Regions from separate parts of the Bordetella sp. genome, predicted to be linked through region 1. Evidence: predicted binding sites of a transcription regulator. Region 1 holds the regulator's gene; the other holds the start of a gene.

The links. Region 1 encodes NrdR, which represses ribonucleotide reductase genes. Its sites were predicted from a motif close to CACNANATNTNGTG; they were not measured.
Region 2: ACO1P8_RS17065 (ribonucleoside-diphosphate reductase subunit alpha) is a predicted target of NrdR. The motif match lies at 6,005-6,018, and genes of this name have one in related genera.

The regions. Positions count from the first base shown of each region.
Region 1 is NZ_JBMQQZ010000056.1:10,962-21,792, forward strand. Features, by position in the region: gene ACO1P8_RS11105 (YbhB/YbcL family Raf kinase inhibitor-like protein) at 1-562, shown strand, start outside; gene glyA (serine hydroxymethyltransferase) at 975-2,219, shown strand; gene nrdR (transcriptional regulator NrdR) at 2,233-2,715, shown strand; gene ribD (bifunctional diaminohydroxyphosphoribosylaminopyrimidine deaminase/5-amino-6-(5-phosphoribosylamino)uracil reductase RibD) at 2,717-3,856, shown strand; gene ACO1P8_RS11125 (riboflavin synthase) at 4,010-4,648, shown strand; gene ACO1P8_RS11130 (PrkA family serine protein kinase) at 4,929-6,854, shown strand; gene ACO1P8_RS11135 (YeaH/YhbH family protein) at 6,865-8,130, shown strand; gene ACO1P8_RS11140 (SpoVR family protein) at 8,127-9,662, shown strand; gene ACO1P8_RS11145 (ABC transporter ATP-binding protein) at 9,834-10,831, shown strand, end outside.
Region 2 is NZ_JBMQQZ010000080.1:142,151-152,981, forward strand. Features, by position in the region: gene ACO1P8_RS17050 (YggT family protein) at 229-789, opposite strand; gene ACO1P8_RS17055 (histone H1-like DNA-binding protein) at 965-1,480, opposite strand; gene ACO1P8_RS17060 (ribonucleotide-diphosphate reductase subunit beta) at 1,746-2,924, opposite strand; gene ACO1P8_RS17065 (ribonucleoside-diphosphate reductase subunit alpha) at 2,949-5,879, opposite strand; gene ACO1P8_RS17070 (Bug family tripartite tricarboxylate transporter substrate binding protein) at 6,338-7,303, opposite strand; gene ACO1P8_RS17075 (alpha/beta hydrolase) at 7,433-8,263, opposite strand; gene ACO1P8_RS17080 (LysR substrate-binding domain-containing protein) at 8,355-9,251, shown strand; gene ACO1P8_RS17085 (hypothetical protein) at 9,443-9,949, shown strand; gene gltX (glutamate--tRNA ligase) at 9,965-10,831, opposite strand, start outside.

The DNA.
Region 1 (10,831 bases):
GGCGGATAACTTCAACCCCCAGTTTTCCTGGGACGATGTGCCGGACGGCACCCAGTCCTTCGTCATGGTCTGCCACGATCCGGACGTGCCCAGCAAGCCGGACGACGTCAACCAGGAAGGGCGCGTGGTGCCCGCCGAGCTGCCGCGCGTGGAGTTTTTCCATTGGGTGCTGGTGGACCTGCCGGCGGACATGCGGGAAATCGAGGAAGGCGCCTTTTCCAACGGCATCACGCCGCGTGGCAAGGGCGGTCCGCTCGCACCGCACGAGGCGCGCCAGGGGATCAACGACTACACCAGCTGGTTTGCCGCCGATCGCGACATGAGCGGCGACTATTTCGGCTATGACGGGCCGTGCCCGCCCTGGAACGACAGCCTGGTACACCACTATATCTTTACGCTCTATGCCCTGAGCGTCCCACGGCTGGACGTGGAAGGCACGTTCAACGGAAAACAGGTGCTCAGCGCCATCCAGGGCAAGATCCTGGCGCAGGCATCCCTGACCGGTGTGTACACGCTGAACCCCTCGTTGGCACCCAGGCAGATCGGCACCACCTCGGCATGAGCGCGGGGCGGGCGCGGCCGGGATAGTCCCTCGGCTCGTCGCCCGGACCTGCTTCGACGTATTGCAGGCGCCGCATCAGCGGCGCTTTTCCTTGCACCATACCGGTGCCGCGGTCCGCGGGACCTGGCGGGCGCCGCGCTGCCAGGGTATCGGGCAGCACGCCCTCTGCGCGCCTTTCCGTGCGGCGGGGCGCCGGTATACCGGATCGTCGTTGCGTCCGAGCCGCCACGGCGGCGCCAGCATGAGGCGCCTTCACGCTGGCATGAGCGGCTTTTCCGATGGCGCGCCCCGTGGCGAAAAAATCCCCGGACAGGACATTTCCAACGCGTAAATGGACAAAAAGCACCGTAACCGCACGGTAAACTATCCCGAATACGCCTTTTCCGCTTTTTGACTCCGTTCAGGAACTTCCATGTTTGACCGTACCCGCACCATTTCCCAGGTGGACGAAGCCGTCTGGGCCGCCATCCAGAAGGAAAACCACCGCCAGGAACAGCACATAGAGCTGATCGCATCGGAAAACTATGCCAGTCCGGCGGTCATGCAGGCGCAGGGCACGCAACTGACGAACAAGTACGCGGAAGGGTATCCGGGCAAGCGCTACTACGGCGGCTGCGAGTTCGTCGACATCGTGGAACAGTTGGCCATCGATCGCCTCAAGGAGCTGTTTGGCGCGGAGGCCGCCAACGTGCAGCCGAACTCCGGGTCGCAGGCCAACCAGGGCGTGTACATGGCGGTGCTCAAGCCGGGCGATACGGTCCTGGGCATGAGCCTCGCCGAAGGCGGCCACCTGACTCACGGGGCCTCCGTCAACGCGTCCGGCAAGCTTTACAACTTCCTGCCTTACGGGCTGGACGCCGATGAAGTGCTCGATTACGGCAAGGTCGAATCCCTGGCGCAGGAGCACAAGCCCAAGCTCATCGTCGCCGGCGCGTCCGCCTATGCCCTGCATATCGATTTCGAGCGCATGGCGCGCATCGCCCGCGACAATGGCGCGCTCTTCATGGTAGACATCGCCCACTACGCCGGCCTGGTGGCGGGCGGCGTGTATCCCAACCCGGTGCCGCACGCCGATTTCGTCACCTCGACCACGCACAAATCGCTGCGCGGCCCCCGCGGTGGCGTGATCATGATGAAATCCGAATACGAAAAGGCCATCAATTCGGCAATTTTCCCGGGTATCCAGGGTGGCCCTCTGATGCACGTCATCGCCGCCAAGGCCATCGCCTTCAAGGAAGCCTTGCAGCCGGAATTCCGCGATTACGCCCACCAGGTGGCCAAGAACGCCAAGGTGCTGGCCGAAACGCTGGTCAAGCGCGGCCTGCGTATCGTCTCCGGACGGACCGAAAGCCACGTCATGCTGGTCGACCTGCGCGCCAAGGGTATTACCGGCAAGGAAGCCGAAGCGGTGCTGGGCCACGCCCACATCACGGTCAACAAGAACGCGATTCCCAACGATCCGGAAAAGCCCTTCGTGACCAGCGGCATCCGCCTGGGTACGCCGGCCATCACCACCCGGGGTTTCAAGGAAGCGGAAACCGAACTCACCGCCAACCTGATCGCCGACGTGCTGGACGATCCGCGCAACGAGGCCAATATCGCCTCGGTACGCGAGCGCGTCGACGCGCTGACCGCCCGTCTGCCGGTCTACGGCTGACAGCGGGGATAACGTGCGCTGTCCGTTCTGCGGCCATGCCGACACCCAGGTCATCGACAGCCGGGTGTTGGAAGAGGGCGAAACCATCCGCCGGCGCCGCCGCTGCCAGCAGTGCGACAAGCGCTTCACCACTTACGAGCGGGTGGAGCTCGTCATGCCGTCCATCGTCAAGCGTAACGGCAGCCGCAGCGAGTACGACCAGGGCAAGCTGCGCGCCAGCCTGTCCCTGGCGTTGCGCAAGCGGCCGGTCAGCACCGAAGACGTCGATGCGGCGGTCGCCCGCATCGAGGAAGCCCTGCTGACCAGCGGCAAGCGGGAAGTCCCTTCCGCCTACGTGGGCGAATTGGTAATGACCGAACTGCGCAAGCTGGACAAGGTGGCCTACGTCCGTTTCGCTTCGGTCTACCGCAGCTTCGAGGATATCGGCGAATTCATCGAAGCCATCCGCGAAATGCAGGGTCCGTTGCTCTCCGGCAAGCTTCGCAAAGAGCCCTGACGTGCCCAGGAGCGAAGAACAGGATCTTCACTGGATGCGGCGCGCCCTGGATCTGGCGCGCGGGGTGCTTCATACCACCGCGCCCAATCCCCGGGTGGGCTGTGTGATCGTCCGCGACGGCCAGGTCCTGGGCGAAGGCGCCACCCAACCGCCGGGTGGCCCCCATGCCGAGATCTGCGCCTTGCGCGATGCCGCGGCGCGCGGCGTCCCTGTCGCGGGCGCCACGTTCTACGTCACCCTGGAACCATGCAGCCATTTCGGCCGGACGCCGCCATGCGTGGATGCCGTCGTCGCCGCCGCGCCCGCACGTGTCGTGGTGGCCATGGGGGATCCCAATCCGCAGGTCAACGGCGCGGGCCTGGCCCGTCTGCGGGCCCAGGGCATCCCCATCGCGACGGGCGTCTGCATGCAGGAGGCTCTGGCCTTGAACGCCGGATTCGCGGCAAGGATGAGCAGAGGCACCCCATGGACATGGGTGAAGATGGCAGCCTCGCTGGACGGTCGCAGCGCCCTGCATAACGGAATGTCGCAATGGATTACGGGTGCCGAAGCACGCGCGGACGGCCATGCCTGGCGTGCTCGTGCCGACGTGGTCCTGACCGGCATGGGGACCGTGCAGAAGGACGATCCCCGCCTTACCGTGCGGGATGTGGAAGTTCCGCGCCAGCCGCGCAAGGCGGTGGTCGACGGCCGGCTGCAGATATCCGAGGGCGCGCGCCTGTTCGATGGCGAAGAGGTCTGGGTCTTCACAGCCCATGACGATCCGGTCAAGGCGGAACGGCTGGCGCGCCGCAATGCGCGTGTGATCGTGCTGCCCAGCGCCGAGCCGGGACGGGTCGATTTGCCCGCCATGATGCGCTGGATGGCGCGCCATCACGTCAACGAAGTCCACGTCGAAGCCGGTGCCGGCCTGACCGGCGCTCTGCTATCGTCAGATTGCGTGGATGAGATCCTGGCCTACATCGCGCCGGTTTTGCTGGGCGATGCCGCCGGCATGGTCAAGCTTCCGATGCTTTCGCATCTGGACAATGCCCGGCGCTTCGACTTCGTCGACGTGCGGCCGGTGGGCGGCGATGTCCGGCTGCGCGGGCGTTTCGCGGATCGTTGGCAAGCGCTGCAGAGTGCTGCCACTCCCCGCTGAACGCATATTCCTTCTCGTAGTTCCCGCGGCATTCCTGCTCTTCCCAGTGCGCGTATCCTATGGATATCGGGGCCGGCCGGCTCAGGCGCGCCGCATGCGCATGGTTGTCGGGAGGCCGATATTCATGTGGTCAGACCTCTCCAGGAGTTTTTTATGTTTACCGGCATCGTCACGGCAGTGGGCCGTATCGAGCAAACCCAGCCTTACGAATCCCAGGACGGCAGCGGCGGTATCCGCGTCCGTATCGATGCTGGAAATCTCGGCCTATCCGACGTCCAGCTCGGTGATTCGATCGCCGTCCAGGGTGCCTGCATGACCGTGGTGGCACTGCAGGAAAACAGCTTCGATGTCGATATCTCGCGCGAGAGCCTGCGGCTTACCGTCGGGCTGGATCGCGAAGGCGCCGAAGTGAATCTCGAAAAATCGCTGCGAGTCGGCGATGCGCTGGGCGGCCACCTGGTATCCGGACACGTCGATGGTTTGGGTGTCGTGGCGGGCTATGCGCAAGTCGGAGAGTCGCGGGAGCTTATCATCCGCGCGCCAAAGGAAATTGCCAAATACCTGGCCTACAAAGGCTCTGTTACGGTTAATGGCATAAGCCTTACAGTGAACCGCGTAAAAGACGGAGAGGAGGGTAGTGACATCACCATTAACGTAATTCCTCATACCCAAAACATGACCACGTTGCGTAACGTAAACGTAGGCGACAAAGTTAATTTGGAGATCGACACCATTGCGCGCTACGTCGAACGCATGATGCAGGTATCCGAGGGAGCTTCCGCCGGTGTCTGAACGCACATGTTTTCGATCGGTTCGTGGCGGTTATCTCGAGGGATCCGGAGGCCTCGAAAACCCTTTGCAGAAGTCATTTCAGTTGCTTTCGCGAGGGGAACTTGTACCGCTCGCACAGAGACTAAATCGTATGGCCGTAATCCTGTTGCGATAGCTGTGTGTGGGGAAAGCAACATAGCTTTACCGTGAATCTGTACCACTGGCGACACGGAGCCAAATAGGGCACACAATGGGGATGACGCACGGCTAGCCCTTTTCTGATGTTGTTGGAGGTATCCCGATGCTGAACATCGTCGAAGGCTTCAAATCGCAGTACGCCCGAGATCAGGAAACCGAGCTCTCGCTCGAGGAATACCTGAATCTGTGCAAGCGCGATCCGATGGCATATGCCAGTCCCGCGGAACGGATGCTTGCTGCGATCGGTGAACCCGAAATCGTCGACACGCGCAACGACCTGCGCCTGTCCCGGCTGTTTTCCAACAGGGTGATCCGGCGTTATCCGGCCTTCAAGGAATTCTTCGGAATGGAGGACGTGATCTCGCAGATCGTTTCCTTCTTCAAGCATGCCGCACAGGGCCTGGAAGAACGCAAGCAGATTCTCTATCTGCTGGGGCCGGTGGGCGGCGGTAAATCCTCCATCGCCGAGCGTCTGAAGACGCTCATGGAAACCTACCCCATTTATGCCCTGAAAGGCTCGCCGGTCAACGAAACGCCGCTGGGCCTGTTTGCCCCGACGCGCTTCGGCGATCAGCTGGAGCAGGATTACGGGATACCGCGGCGCTATCTGACCGGCATCATGTCGCCCTGGGCGGTCAAGCGGCTCAGGGAATACGACGGCGATATTTCCCAATTCCGCGTGGTGCGCCTGAATCCTTCCGTGTTGCGGCAGGTAGCCATCGCCAAAACCGAACCGGGCGACGAAAATAACCAGGATATTTCCTCGCTGGTCGGCAAGGTGGATATCCGCAAGCTGGACCGCTATTCGCAGGACGACCCGGACGCCTACAGCTATTCGGGCGGGCTATGCCTGGCCAACCAGGGCTTGCTGGAATTCGTCGAAATGTTCAAGGCGCCCATCAAGATGCTGCACCCCCTGCTGACGGCCACGCAGGAAGGCAACTTCAAGGGCACCGAGGGCTTTTCAGCCATCCCGTTCAATGGCGCCATCCTGGCGCACTCGAACGAATCCGAATGGCAGACTTTCCGCAACAACAAGCACAACGAAGCGTTCCTGGACCGGATCTACATCGTCAAGGTGCCGTACTGCCTGCAGGTGACCGAGGAAATCCAGATCTACAGCAAGCTGCTGCACAACAGCTCGCTGGCGGAGGCGCCTTGCGCGCCCGGCACGCTGGACATGATGGCCCAATTTTCGGTCCTGACCCGACTGAAGGAACCGGAAAATTCCAGCATTTATTCCAAAATGCGGGTCTACGACGGCGAAAGCCTGAAGGATGTCGATCCCAAGGCGAAGGCGCTGCAGGAATACAAGGATTACGCCGGCACCGACGAGGGAATGACCGGGGTGTCGACGCGTTTCGCGTACAAGATCCTTTCCAGCGTCTTCAATTACGACCAGACGGAAGTCGCCGCCAACCCGGTGCACCTGATGTACGTGCTGGAGCAGCGCATTGCCCGCGAAGACTTCCCGGAAGACACGCGGCGCCGCTACCTGGAATTCATCAAGGGTTTCCTGGCGCCCCGGTATGCCGAATTCATCGGCAAGGAAATCCAGACGGCCTACCTTGAATCCTATTCCGAGTACGGGCAGAACATCTTCGACCGCTACGTCACTTTTGCCGATTGCTGGATCCAGGACGAGGAATTCCGGGATCCCGAGACCGGCGAAAGCTTCGATCGGTCGGCCCTGAACGACGAACTGGAGAAAATCGAGAAACCGGCCGGTATCGCCAATCCGAAGGACTTCCGCAACGAGATCGTCAATTTCGTGCTGCGGGCGCGCGCCAACAATAGCGGGCGCAACCCCACGTGGACCAGCTACGAGAAGTTGCGAGAGGTGATCGAGAAGAAGATGTTCTCGAACACGGAAGACCTTCTGCCCGTCATTTCCTTCAACGCCAAGGCGTCGGCGGAGGACAAGAGCAAGCACCAGAGCTTCGTGGAACGCATGGTCGAGAAGGGCTATACCGAAAAGCAGGTCCGCCTGCTTTGCGAGTGGTACTTGCGGGTGCGAAAGTCCTCCTGAGCGAGGTAGTATGAATTCACTTATCGATCGTCGTCTCAACGGACGCAATAAAAGCACCGTGAACCGCGAGCGGTTCCTGCGGCGCTACAAGAACCAAGTCCGGAAGGCGGTGCGGGACCTGATACGCGAGCGCTCGATCGAAGAGATGGACCAGGGTGGGGAGATCAACCTTCCCACCCGGGATATCTCCGAGCCGCGTTTGCGCCATGGCATGGGGGGTGACCGGGAAATGGTGCATCCCGGAAACCGGGAATTCGCCAAGGGCGACACCATCGACCGGCCGGATGGCGGCGGAGACGGCGGCGGCCGCGGCGATCCCGGGGAAGGCGATTCCGTCGACCAATTCACGTTCACGCTGTCCCGCGCGGAGTTCCTGAATTTCTTCTTCGAAGACCTGGAATTGCCTCACCTCGCACGTACCCAGCTTGGGGATGTGCACCAGAAAAAATGGCACCGGGCCGGCTACACCACCAGCGGCTCTCCCAGTTCGCTGGCGGTTGGCCGCACGCTGAAGGCGTCGTTGTCGCGGCGCATCGCGCTTAGCATCGGCGCCCGCCGCGAACTGACAGAGGCCGAGGACGCTCTGGAAGAGCTGGAACGCCAGGGCGCCTCGCTGGCCCTGCTGGAAGCGGCCCGCGCGCAGGTCAAGTCCGCTCGCGAGCGGGTCTCCAGTGTCCCCTTTTTGGACGAAATCGACCTGCGTTACCGGCATCGCGTATCCGTGGCCGTCCCCATGGCGCGTGCGGTGATGTTCTGCCTGATGGACGTGTCCGGCTCGATGGACGAGAACAAAAAGGACTTGGCCAAACGGTTTTTCACGCTGCTCTACCTTTTCCTGATGCGCAAGTACGAGCACGTGGACCTGGTATTCATCCGGCATACGGATAACGCCGAGGAAGTGGATGAGGACACCTTCTTCCATGATCCCAAGAGCGGGGGCACGGTGGTGCTGTCGGCGCTGGAGCTGATGCGCGACATCATCGAAAAGCGCTATTCGCCCTCTACCTGGAATATCTACGCCGCGCAGGCCAGCGACGGCGACTCGTTCGGCGCGGATGCCGCTCGCAGCGCCCGCTACCTTTCCGAACACCTGCTGCCGGCGGCTCGTTATTTCGCGTATATCGAAATCCACGATACGCACGATGTGCGCAAGAGCAGCCTGTGGGCGGAATACGAGCGCGAGCCCGCCGAGCATTTCGTCATGCGGCGTATTTCCGAGCGTGGCGAGATCTTTTCCGTCTTCCATGAGTTGTTCAGGAAGGAGGCCGTGGCATGAATGGCATCATGAGCAGTCTGGAGATCCCTGGCGCGGGGCGCCTCGCGTCCCCGATTTCAACGGGGTCGGAATGGACATTCGAGCTGATCCGCCGTTACGACGAGGCCATTGCCGAGATCGCGGCGGAATTCAAGCTGGATACCTATCCCAACCAGATCGAGATCATCACGTCGGAACAGATGCTGGACGCCTACGCGTCAGCGGGCCTGCCGGTGGGATATCCGCACTGGTCGTACGGCAAGGAATTCATCCGCAACGAACAGGCGTACCGCCGTGGGGTGCAGGGTCTGGCCTACGAAATCGTCATCAATTCCAACCCCTGCATTTCCTACCTGATGGAGGAAAACTCCATGGCGATGCAGGCGCTGGTGATCGCGCACGCATGTTATGGCCACAACTCATTCTTCAAGGGCAATTACCTGTTCCGGCAGTGGACCGACGCCGACGGCGTGCTGGACTACCTGGTGTTCGCGCGCAACTACGTGATGGCCTGCGAAGACCGCTACGGCATCGAAGCGGTGGAGGAAATCCTGGATTCCTGCCACGCCCTGTCGTCCCATGGCGTGGACCGCTACAAGCGGCCCAACCCGGTCTCGTACAAGGAAGAGCTGCAGCGCGTCGCCGATCGCGAGGAATACCAGCGTGTCCAGTTCAACGACCTGTGGCGCACGGTGCCCAAGGCCGAGGCGTCCGAAACCGGCAAGAAAGAGGTATTCCCGCGAGAGCCCGAGGAAAACATCCTGTACTTCATCGAGAAGTACTCTCCCAAGCTGCAGACCTGGCAACGCGAGCTGGTGCGCATCGTCCGCAAGATCGCCCAGTATTACTACCCGCAAATGCAGACCAAGGTCATGAACGAGGGCTGGGCCACGTTCTGGCACTACACCATCCTCAATCGCCTGCACGAAAAGGGGCTGGTCGATGACGGTTTCATGATCGAGTTCCTGCAAAGCCATACCAACGTGGTCAGCCAGCGGGGCTTCGACCAGCGCGGCTATGGCGGCATCAATCCGTACGCACTGGGCTTCGCCATGATGACCGACATCCGGCGGATCTGCGAAAACCCGACGGAAGAAGACCGGCGGTGGTTCCCCGATATCGCGGGCGGCGACTGGCTGAAGACACTGGACTTCGCCATGCGCAACTTCAAGGACGAATCCTTTATCTCGCAGTATCTTTCGCCCAAATTGATCCGCGAGTTCCGTTTCTTCGCGATCGCCGATCACGAAGAAAATCCCCAGCTGGAGGTCGTGGCGATCCACGACGACGAAGGCTATCGCCATGTGCGCAAGCTGCTGGCCGAGCAGCACAACCGGGACAATCTGGTCCCCGATGTGCAGGTGGTGCAGTTCAACCGGGATTCGGATCGCTCGCTGGTGCTGCGCCATCAACAGACGCGCGGACGGCCGCTGGTGGCGGAAGACGCCGACCAGGTGATGAAGCATCTGTCGCGGCTGTGGGGTTTCAAGGTGCGCATGGAAGAAACCGATGCCGATGGCCAGACGCTCGCGTTCCGGGAGTTGTCGCACTGACGGTCAGGGTGGAGCCGGCGGGCGCGGTGGCAGCGACCTGATTTTTTGTGCAGCGCAAGCAGGGTTTCCCCGGGGCCGTCGGATGCGGGGCGTTGTTCAAGATTTACCGATAAATCGTTAAGATCGCTTTTTTCCCCAAGCTTCGCTCCTTCCTTGTCTACGCCCGCAGATATGGTTTCCCCGCTGCTCTCCCTGCGCGGGGTGTCGGTGGATTTCCCGACCGAAGACGGCGTGTTCCGTGCCGTTGACCAGCTCGATTTCGATGTCTATCCCGGCCGCACCCTGGCCATCGTCGGCGAATCCGGCTCCGGCAAATCGGTAACGTCTATGGCCATCATGCGGCTGACCGACTATACGGGCGGCCGCATCGCCGGAGGCAGCGTCATGCTGCGGGACAAGGGCGGCCGGGAAATCGACCTGACGCGTGCCTCCGAGGACGACATGCGCGCCATTCGCGGCAATGATGTGGCGATGATCTTCCAGGAGCCCATGACGTCACTGAACCCGGTGTTCACCGTCGGCGACCAGGTGGCCGAAGCGATCGTCCTGCATCAGCGCCTGTCGCGCACGGCGGCTCGCGAAGCGGCGCGTGCCCTGCTGGAGAAAGTACGGCTGCCGGACGCGGCGCAAATGCTGGACCGTTATCCGCACCAGCTTTCCGGCGGTATGCGCCAGCGTGTGATGATCGCGATGGCGCTGTCGTGCCGGCCGCGCCTGCTGATCGCCGACGAGCCCACCACGGCGCTGGATGTCACCATCCAGGCCCAGATACTGAACACTATCCGTGAGCTGCAGCGCGATCTGGGCACTGCCGTCATCTTTATCACGCACGATATGGGCGTGGTCGCCGAAATGGCCGACGACGTCGTCGTGATGTTGCGCGGCCGCAAGGTGGAGCAGGGACCGGTGGAACGCCTGTTCCGCGCGCCGGAGCACCCTTACACGCGTGCGCTGCTGGCCGCCGTGCCGAGGTTGGGCGCCATGACGGGACGGGACCTGCCCCTGCGTACGCCGCACGTCGTGCTCGAGGATGGCATTCTGCGCGAAGTCGGTTCCACGCATGAGCAGGATACGGCCGACTACACGCAGCCTTTACTGAGCGCGCGCGGCCTGACCACACGCTTTGATATGGGCCGGGGGTTCTTCGGACGGGTGACGCATCGCGTCCA
Region 2 (10,831 bases), on a different contig from region 1:
TCCGCGCGCACGGCGGCGCGCGTGCCGCCAGCCCGGCCCATGTGGCAGCAATGGCACGGGGTAGGGCACACGGAACGCGCGAAAAGAAAGCCTGTCTTGTACGCAAGACAGGCTTTTCTCTTGGTGCGCGCCCCGGCATGCCGCCTCGCGGCAGGGGCCTTTCCGGGCGGCGCGGCAATCGCCGGCGTGCCGGCCGGTCCGCGGCGCGGTCGGGGGAGCGGCAGGCGGCTACAGGCCGAAAGCCGCGTATGTGACGCGGGTGATGACCATCAATGCCACCTGGGCCAGCACCAGCAGGACCAGCGGCGAAAAATCGATCGGGGTACGCGGCAGGATGCGCCGTATGGGGTCGAGCAGCGGGTCGGTCAGGGCCTGCAGCACCGGCATCAGCGGTGCGCCGGGATTCACCCAGGATAGGACGGCCTGCGCCAGCGTCACCCAGACGATCAGGTTGAAGACCCACTTGACCACCGTCAGGAACGAAATGCCCAGTGCGATCGGCAGGGCGGACAAGGGGATGACCATGCCCAGCGACGTCACCCACATCAGCAGCAGGTAGATCAGGGCGGTCAGCCACGCGGCAATCAGCGTGGCCCAATCCACCGCGCCGCGCGAGGGCAGAATGCGTCGCAATGGGTTCACCAGCCAGTTGGTGGCTTGGTAAATGAAGCGCGCGACGGGGTTGAAGGGATGCATGCGGACCGCGTGCATCCATGCCCGCGCGATAAGCGCGGCGCCGAATAGGGTGAAGAGCGTATCGAGCAAAAAACGTGAGATGTCGCCGAACATGGCCGCCTGCTTTGTTGGTAAGTCGTATGAAAGGGGTCTTACGGCAGGCCAATTGTCGCACGATGTCACGACCCGCGGCGTCGGCCTTTGCGCGCGCGCCGGCCTGCGCACGCATGCAAAAAAGCCACCTGGCAGGGCCAGGTGGCTTTCGTACTACAGTGCTGCGGTGTCGACCTTACGGACGGCTACCGGTCGGGAACGGCCACGACGCGGCAGGGTTCAGTGCGGTCTTCGCGCCCGGGGCGGCAGCGGTCGAAGGCGGCGTGGCCGGCTTCTTGGCGGCAGCCTTCTTTGCAGCAGGCTTTTTGGCGGCAGGCTTTTTGGCAGCAGCCTTTTTCGCAGGGGCCTTTTTGGCGGCCGCTTTCTTGGCGGGCGCTTTCTTGGCAGCCTTCTTGGCAACCTTCTTGGTCGCTACCTTCTTGGTCGCTACCTTTTTGGTCGCGGCTTTCTTGGCCGGGGCCTTTTTGGCGACGACTTTCTTGACTGCCTTCTTTGCTACTTTCTTGGCAGGCGCCTTCTTGACGGCCTTCTTCGCTACCTTCTTGGCGGCGACTTTCTTGACGACCTTCTTGGCGACGACCTTCTTGGCGGCAGTCTTCTTCACCGCTTTCTTGGCGGGGGCTTTCTTCACAGCTTTTTTGGCTGTGGCTTTCTTAACCGCCTTCTTGGCGGCCTTCTTGGCAGTTGCCATGGCATTGCTCCTTAGGTTCAGGGGTCCCAGAACTTAAACCCGTGCACCGTCCCGCCTTCAGACGGAACGATGCCCGAGCTATTCATCGGCGCATACCACTGTCCCATGCAGGCGACAGCTACATCGATGTGCGCTAATGAATGCGGCACTGCCATTTGATATGGCCCCCGCTCCTCATGGCGCGAGCCATTTCAAATGGCGCCGACAGGTGGCACGGCCATCCGCGCCACCCATCGCTACGTTGCTTCCGACACCCTGGCCCGGTTCATTCCCAGCTCAGCGTGCCTCCGGTTTGGTATTCGATGACTCGAGTTTCGAAAAAGTTTCGTTCTTTCTTGAGGTCGATCATTTCCGCCATCCACGGGAAGGGATTTTCTTCCTGTGGGAACAGCGCCTCGATACCGATCTGCTGGCAACGGCGATTGGCGATGAAGCGCAGATACGACTTGAACATCGGCGCATTCAAACCCAGCACACCGCGCGGCATGGTGTCTTCGGCGTAGGCGTACTCCAGTTCGACAGCCTTCAGGAAAAGAGCACGGATTTCTTCACGGAACTCGGGCGTCCAGAGGTGCGGATTCTCGAGCTTGATGGTGTTGATCAGGTCGATGCCGAAATTGCAGTGCATGGATTCATCGCGCAGGATGTACATGTACTGTTCGGCCGCGCCGGTCATCTTGTTCTGGCGGCCCAGCGCCAGGATCTGCGTGAACCCCACATAGAAGAACAGGCCTTCCATCAGGCAGGCAAAGACGATCAGCGACTTCAGCAGTTTCTGGTCGGCTTCCGGCGTGCCGGTATGGAAGTTGGGGTCCGCGATCGCTTCGATGAACGGGATCAGGAATTCGTCCTTGGCGCGGATGGACGGAATCTCGTTATAAGCATTGAAGATTTCCGATTCGTCCAGGTCCAGGCTTTCGACGATGTATTGATAAGCGTGGGTATGGATGGCTTCTTCGAATGCCTGGCGCAGCAGGAACTGCCGGCATTCCGGAGCCGTGATGTGCCGGTACGTACCCAGCACGATATTGTTGGCGGCCAGGGAATCGGCCGTCACGAAGAAACCCAGGTTGCGCTTGACGATGCGGCGTTCGTCTTCGGTCAGGCCCGTGGGGTTCTTCCAGAGCGAGATATCGCGCGACATGTTGATTTCCTGCGGCATCCAGTGGTTGGCGCAGGTGGCCAGGTATTTTTCCCAGGCCCATTTGTATTTGAACGGGACCAGCTGATTGACGTCGGTCTGGCCGTTGATGATGCGTTTATCGGCAACCTTCACGCGTTGCGCGGCAGCCCCGGCCTGCGCGGCGGTGGACGCCGGCACGGCCGCAGGCAGCGCGGCATCGTCGAAGGCGCCCGTCGACGCCCGCGCGGGCATGCCGCCCGCCGGCTTGGCGGCGGTCTGGCCCGGTTGCAGTGCGACGTTGTCGTCTTCCCAATTGATCATGTGAAATTCTCCGGATGCGGTCGATTACTGGCAGGCTTCGCACTCTTCGAAACCGGGATCACCCGGCCTCATGGTGCAAACCGCTCCGACGATTTCAGGTTCCGGCAGGGTGGGCGCCGCGGCGGCCGAAGCCGTGCCGGTCTGGCCGCCCGAAGCGACTGCGTTCAATTCGCCGCCGCGGCCGGTGGATTTTTCCGCGCTGGTGGCGCCCAGCGTGCGCAGGTAATACGTGGTCTTCAAACCACGCAGCCACGCCAGCTTGTACGTTTCGTCGAGCTTCTTGCCCGATGCGCCTGCCATATAGATATTGAGCGACTGCGACTGATCGATCCACTTCTGGCGACGCGACGCGCATTCCACCAGCCAGCGCGGTTCGACTTCGAACGCGGTGGCGTAGATTTCGCGGAGTTCAGCGGGCACGCGGTCGATGCGGGATAGGCTGCCGTCGAAGTACTTGAGGTCGGCGACCATGACTTCGTCCCAAAGACCGAGTTTCTTCAAGTCGCGCACGAGGTATTCGTTGACGACCGTGAACTCACCGGAGAGATTCGATTTGACGTACAAGTTCTGGTAAGTGGGTTCGATGCACGCAGATACGCCAATGATATTGGAAATCGTCGCGGTTGGGGCGATTGCCACGCAATTGGAGTTACGCATGCCGTGCGCTTTGATGCGTGCACGCAACGCATCCCAATCCAATGCGGACGACATATCGACGTCGACATTGCCGCCGCGTTCTTCACGCAGCAGATTCAACGTGTCTTGCGGAAGGATGCCGCGATCCCACAGCGAGCCCTTGTACGTCGGATACGTGCCGCGCTCTTCAGCGAGTTCGCTGGAAGCGAGGTACGCGTAGTAGCACACGGCTTCCATCGATCGATCGGCGAATTCCACTGCGGCTTGCGACGCATACGGCACGCGCATCATGTGCAGGCAATCCTGGAAGCCCATGATGCCCAGGCCGACGGGACGATGGCGCTGGTTGGAGTCCTTCGCCTTCTTGACCGCGTAATAGTTGATGTCGATGACGTTGTCGAGCATGCGCATCGCCACGCCGATGGTGCGCTTGAGCTTGTCCAGATCCAGCTCGAAGCCGCCGTTGGCGGTGGGCTTCATGTGCGCGACCAGATTCACCGAACCCAGGTTGCACACCGCGATTTCCGACTCGTTGGTGTTCAGCGTGATTTCCGTGCACAGGTTGGAGCTGTGGACCACGCCGACGTGCTGCTGCGGCGAGCGGATATTGCACGGATCCTTGAACGTGATCCAGGGATGGCCGGTTTCGAACAGCATGGACAGCATCTTGCGCCACAGCGTGAGCGCCGGCATCTTTTTGTAAAGCTTCAACTCGCCGCTGGCCACGCGCGCTTCGTAGCCCAGGTAAGCCTGTTCGAACTCGCGGCCATACTTGTCGTGCAGGTCGGGGCAGTCCGACGGCGAAAACAGTGTCCACTCGCCACTTTCCATGACCCGCTTCATGAACAGGTCGGGGATCCAGTTGGCAGTGTTCATGTCATGGGTGCGGCGGCGTTCGTCGCCGGTGTTCTTGCGCAGCTCCAGGAATTCTTCGATGTCCAGGTGCCACGTCTCCAGATAGGTGCACACGGCGCCCTTGCGCTTGCCGCCCTGGTTCACCGCGACCGCGGTATCGTTGACGACCTTCAGGAAGGGAACCACGCCCTGGCTTTCGCCGTTGGTACCTTTGATGTGGCTACGCAAGGCGCGTACCGGGGTCCAGTCGTTGCCCAGGCCGCCCGCGTATTTCGCGAGCAGCGCGTTTTCCTTGATGGCGTCGTAGATACCTTCCAGGTCGTCCGACACGGTGGTGAGGTAGCACGACGACAGCTGCGAATGCAGGGTGCCCGAATTGAACAGGGTGGGCGTCGAGCTCATGAAGTCGAAGGACGACAGGATCTCGTAGAACTGGATGGCGCGCGCTTCGCGATCGACGCCGGGTTTCGTTTCGCCCAGAGCCAGGCCCATGGCTACGCGCATGTAGAAGACCTGCGGCAGTTCGATGCGGCGGCCACGGATGTGCAGGAAGTAGCGGTCGTACAGCGTCTGCAGGCCCAGATAGCTGAACTGCAGATCGCGTTTCGCGTCCAGCGCGGCGGCCAGGCGCGGCAGATCGAATTGCGCCAGCTTGGTATCGATCAGGCCACCTTCGATGCCGCGCGAAATGAACGTCGGGAAATAATCGGCATAGCGCTGCGCCATCTGTGCCTGCGAGACTTCCTCGCCCAGCACTTCCTTGCGGATCGTGTGCAGCAGCAGGCGCGCGGTGACCTGGCTGTAGGCCGGGTCTTTTTCGACCAGCGCGCGCGCGGACAGGATGGCCGACTTGTAGACTTCATCGACCGGGATGCCGTCGTACAGATTCTTGACGGTCTCCTTCAGGATGGCTTCGGCGTCGATATAGTTGGACAGCCCCACACCGGCGGCTTCGATCGTGGCGCGCAGTTCGGCCAGATCCAGGGGGCGCTTCACGCCCTGGTCCGTCACGTTCAGGACATGCTCGGGCTGCGCGGCGGCGGCCGGCGGGGTGTGCTCGGCGGCACGCTCCTGCGAGCGCTTCTCGCGATACAGCACGTAGGCGCGGGCGACATCGTGTTCGCCCGAGCGCATCAGCGCCAGTTCGACCTGGTCCTGGATTTCCTCGATATGGAAAGTGCCGCCATTGGGGCGGTTGCGCATCAGGGCGTTGACGGCCTGGCGCGTCAAGGTGTCGACGAGTTCGCGCACGCGGGCGGAGGCGGCGCCCTGGCCGCCGTTGACGGCCAGGAAGGCCTTGGTCATCGCGATGGCGATTTTGCTGGGTTCGAAACCGACCACCGCGCCGTTGCGCCGGATAACCTGGTAACCGGCCCATTGGCCGGAAGCAGGTGTCGATTGATCATTGTCGGAAGGCGGCACGGCGCTCGGCCGAGTCACAGAGGCAATCGAAGTGTGCTGCATGGAAGCTCCTGTGCGTAGTAAAAAGCGCGAGTGACGTCGCGCTCGGGTGTTCGAATAGGGTGGAAGAAGGGGTGGTTACCAAAGGACGCAAATGGGCCGGAAACGCATCCAGCCCAAGTCCTAACCACAAGATGTTGTGTCTTACCCCGACCCCAGGCCCAATTCTAGTGGTGGAAGGGGATGGCTACAAGCGTGAAGCGGAACGCGATACTTCTTTAAGTTGTTACGAAGTATATCGCCGGGGCGTTATCTTGTCCGAGGGCGAAGTGCCTGCTCCGCCAGCCCCGTATTGTCGCACGGACGGGGCCGGCCGCCGGTGCCGCCGGGCGCGGCCGGGACGCCCGGCCCCTGCCGTTATTGAAGTGCGATGCCGGCCTGAAGTCCGGTGCCGGCCGCCGCCTTTTTTAAGGTGTAAAACCGGCCACCGGTGCCGTCGAGAGGTGATGCCGACCGTTGCTTCATTGCCGCGTAATCCCCGCCGTTGCGATCCACTGCTTCCAGCGCTCGGCGTCCTGCCGCACGAAGGCGTCGAACTGCGCGACATCCATGCGTTTGGGTTGCAGGCCGAGACGGCTTAGCTTGCCGTGGATTTCCGGATCGTCGACCGCCCGCGCCAGATACCGGTTCATCGCCTGGACGATGGGTTCCGGCGTGCCCGCCGGCGCGGACAGCCCCAGCCAGCCCAGCACCACGAAGCCGGGGTAGTACGAAGCCATGGTGGGCACCTTGGGCCACGCCGGGTGGGCCGCTTCGCCTGTGACGGCGATGGCGCGCAGGCCCTTGCCGTCGATCTGGCCCATCGCCGTCAGGTAATCCACGAAGGCGAAGTCGATCTGCCCGCCCCGCAGATCGGTAATGATCTGCGTGACGTTCTTGTAGGCGGCGCCGTCTATCTGCAGCGCGCCGCGCGCCTTCAACAGTGCCGACGGTACCTGCGACGACGAGCTGTAATAGCCGTAGAACACCTTGCCCGGGTGCTGTTTCGCGTAATCCACCAACTGGGGCATGGTCTGGAAGGGGCTGCCCGGCGATACCACGGCGACCGATCCGAATGTCCCGAGCATGCCTACCTGGCGGAAGTCCTTGAGCGGGTCGTAGGGCAAGGACTTATACAGATAGGGATTGGCAGCCTGCGTGGAGTTGGTCGACAGCAGGAACGTGTAGCCATCGGCTGGCGCCGACTTCACCGTGTTGGTGCCGACGATGCCACCCGCGCCAGGGCGATCTTCCACCACGACGCTTTGGCCGGTTTTGGCGCCCAGATATTGGGCGAATGTACGGGCCGTCAGGTCGGCCGCGCCGCCGGCGGCAGAGGGCACAACGATGGTCACGGTGCGTGCCGGCCATTCCGAGGCAACTGCCGGCGATGCCATCCAGACGCCGCATATCGCGAGCGCCGCCAACAGCTTTTTGTGCGTCTTCAAGGTTGTCTCCCCAGTTGTGCGCGGTGGCGATGGGGAAATCCCATCGTCATTCCCGCGCGGCTCCATATGGTGGTCTCTCTCTCTATATATATAGCGATGGCGCCAACGCCGCCGCAGCCATGTAACGGATCAGCCGGGAAAATGGCGCTCGTACCAATCGCGTATCGCCTCTGCGCTTTCCCGCCAGCCGCGTGCGTACATCATGCAGTGAGGCATGTCCGGCAGCAGGCGATATTCGAAGCCGTAGAGATCGGCCACGGCCCGGTCCTGGCCCGGCGGATGCCGCGCGGCGTCGTCCCGGCCCGCTTCCAGGCACAGGCCCGGTGCATCGATCGCCTGTGCCGGGATGGCCAGTCGCAGCAAATAACGGTCGTTCATGGCCTCCGCGCTTTCCGGGCACAGGCGGGCCGCGACCGCGGCGACGGCGTGTCGCTCCATGTCTCCGGTGAACCGCCTGCGTACGTCGTCCAGGCCGGGCGGCGGCCGGCTGGCGCCAACCGGCACCGGGTCCAATGCCAGCGCGCCCGATACATTGGCCGGCGGCGACGGGGCCATCAATACGATACCGGCGGTTTTGCGTTGGGTGGCGGCAAAGAGCGCCGGCAGGGCGCCCATGCTGTGTCCCGCCACCACGATCGGGCCTTCGATCAGGTCCATGGCCTGCGCGACGCATACGCCGAAATCGCCGACACCATGGCGATGGTAGTCAGGGCCCTGTGGCAGCCCGCCGTGGCCGGGCAGGTCCAGGGCCGCGCAGCCGATGCCCAGGGCGGCGAAGTACTCCAGGTAGCCCGCATAGCACCAGGCACCATGAAATGCGCCGTGCACGAAAAGCAGTGTGGGCCTGCCCGCCTTGCCGCGTGCGCCGACGACCAGCCGGCCCTCGCCGGCCGGCAGCGGCGGCATTCGATCGAGGAGCGTGAAGTCCGGAAGGGCGGCGGGGGGCGTGATGGCGTCCATGCGGCGAATGGTAGGCTGCGGCAGGCGATGAGAAAAATTTATTTTTTCTATCCGATAATAAGTCCGGCAAATACATGAAAAAGGCCGCGCCATGAGCCAGCTTCCGGATCTTTCCATCGCGCATTACCGGCATTTCCTATTGGTGGCGGAGCTGCGCAGTTTCCGCGCGGCAGCGGCGCGCGCCTTCCGTTCCCAGCCCGCCTTGTCGCTGTCCATTCGCGAGATGGAGCAACGCCTGGGGCAGCCGCTGTTCGAACGCGGCGCGCGGGTAAGCCTGACGCGCTTCGGCGAATCCTGCCTGCCGCTGGCGCGCGAACTGGTCGATCATCACGACCGTGTGGCCATGAGCATCGGCGGCATGGCGCGCAGCGAAACGGGTCTGCTGACGATGGCCGCGGTCGCCACGGCCGCCTCGCTTTGGATACCCGACCTGGTTGCCCGCTACCGCGCCGCCCATCCCGACGTCGCGATGCGGCTTTATGACGACAATTCCGAAGGGGTGGAGCGCATGGTGCTGGCGGGGCAGGCCGAATTGGGCATATGCAGTCCGGTCCTGAGCGACAAGCGCCTGGTATTCGAGCCGTTGTGGCGGGACGAATTCGGCCTGGTCTGCCGCGACGATCATCCCTTGGCGCAGCGGGCGTGGTTAACGTGGAAAGAGGTGGCCGGACTGCCGCTCATCGGTACCGTGGCGCATCGCCAGCTGGCCGGGCATCGGGCGGCGGCCTTCATGATGAACCTGCCCGTCTTCGTGTCCCACATGATGTCGCTGACCGCGATGCTGGAGCGAGGCGTCGGCGTTACCGTGCTGGCGGAGCTCGGCAAGCCTCCCGACGCACGCAATCTGGTCTTCGTCCCGTTGCGCCGCCCGCGCATCGGCCGTACCTTGGGGATGACCCGGCTGGCGGGGCGAACGCTGTCACCGGCGGCATCCGTCATGGAGGCCCTATTGCGCGAGACGGCCGCGACGTCCGTGCATGCCGCCTGATCCCGGCCTGCCCGCCAATTTTCGCGTATCCCCCGGACGGTGTTGCGCGTTACGCACAACTACCGCATTGCGAGCGTTTATGTTGGGCATGGGCGTTGCGTCTTGCCGCCGCGATATTCAGAATCGGTATGTCGCACCGATGTGTTCCTTTTCCGCGCAATGCGGATATCTCGGTGGCCTGTGAGGATTTCATGAGCAGTGCATTTTCGCGTTTCGCCGGCGTAGCCTGCGCCGCGTTCGTTCTGGCCGGTTGCGCAATCAAGAAAAACGAATCGCCCCATCCGGCGGCCCAGCCGCCTTCTCCCCCCAGGCCCGTGGCCTGCGCCGCCAGCGCCGGCGCGGATGCCCTGGCCGGAACGTGGTATTCGGTCTCCACGCCGCGCGGCGTGGGCGGCACGCAGCAAACCCTGCTGGTGCTGGCGCCGGACGGCAAGATGCATTATCGGACCCAGCTCAAGATCCGCAACAAGGCGCGGCCCGGGCTGGATGAAACGGGGTGCTGGACGTTCGCCAACGGCGTCTACACCATGCAGACCACCGAATCCAACGGCGATCCCGTCGACCTGTCGGATCCGATCTACACCAACCGCTACCGGGTGGAAGCGCTCGACAAAAGCACGCTGGTCCTGCGCGACGAGAAGCCGGGTGGAGAAGTGCTGAAGGCGCGCAGGATGCCCCCGGGGTACCTGCTGCGCTGAGATCCCGCGGTAGCCCTACGCCAGCGCGCGTTCCAGGCGGCCCAGGACTTTTTCCCTGCCCAGCAGGGCGAGCACGGCATCGATGGCCGGCGTCTGGGTCTGGCCCGTCACGGCCACGCGCAAGGGAATGGCCAGTTGCGGCATCTTCATGCCGCGCGCCGCAAGCACGCGCTTGATGGCGGCGGACAAGGCCTCCTTCGACCAGTCGCCGCCACCGGCCTCGCCGGCGAATTCTCCCAGGGCCTCGCGGGCCGGCTCGGTCAGGTGCTGCGCCGCCAGTTCCTGCGGCACGCCGCCGAACGGCCCGCAGAACAACATGGCGCCGTCGGCCAGCTGCTCGAGCGTTTCGGCGCGGTCTTTCAGCAGCGCCATGACGGCAGGCAGGTCGGCCGCGGCGGGATCGCCGCCACGCCGCGCGATGCGCGGCGCGACACGTTCGGCCAGTTCGGCATCGGTCATCTGGCGCAGGTAGTGGGCGTTGACCCAGTTCAGCTTCTTCGGGTCCCATTGCGACGCGGACTTCGACAAATGCCGCGTATCGAACCATTCCACCAACTGGTCGCGGGTGAAGAGCTCGTCATCGCCGTGGCTCCACCCCAGCCGGGCCAGGTAGTTGATCATGGCTTCCGGCAGGTAGCCGTCCTTGTCGTATTCCATGACGCTGACCGCGCCGTGGCGCTTGGACAGCTTTTCCCCATCCGGTCCCAGGATCATGGGCACGTGGCCGTATTCGGGCAATTGCGCGCCCAGCGCGCGCAGGATATTGATCTGGCGCGGCGTGTTGTTGACATGGTCGTCGCCGCGCAGCACATGGGTGATGCCCATGTCCCAGTCGTCCACCACGACGCAGAAGTTGTAGGTCGGCGTGCCGTCCGGGCGCGC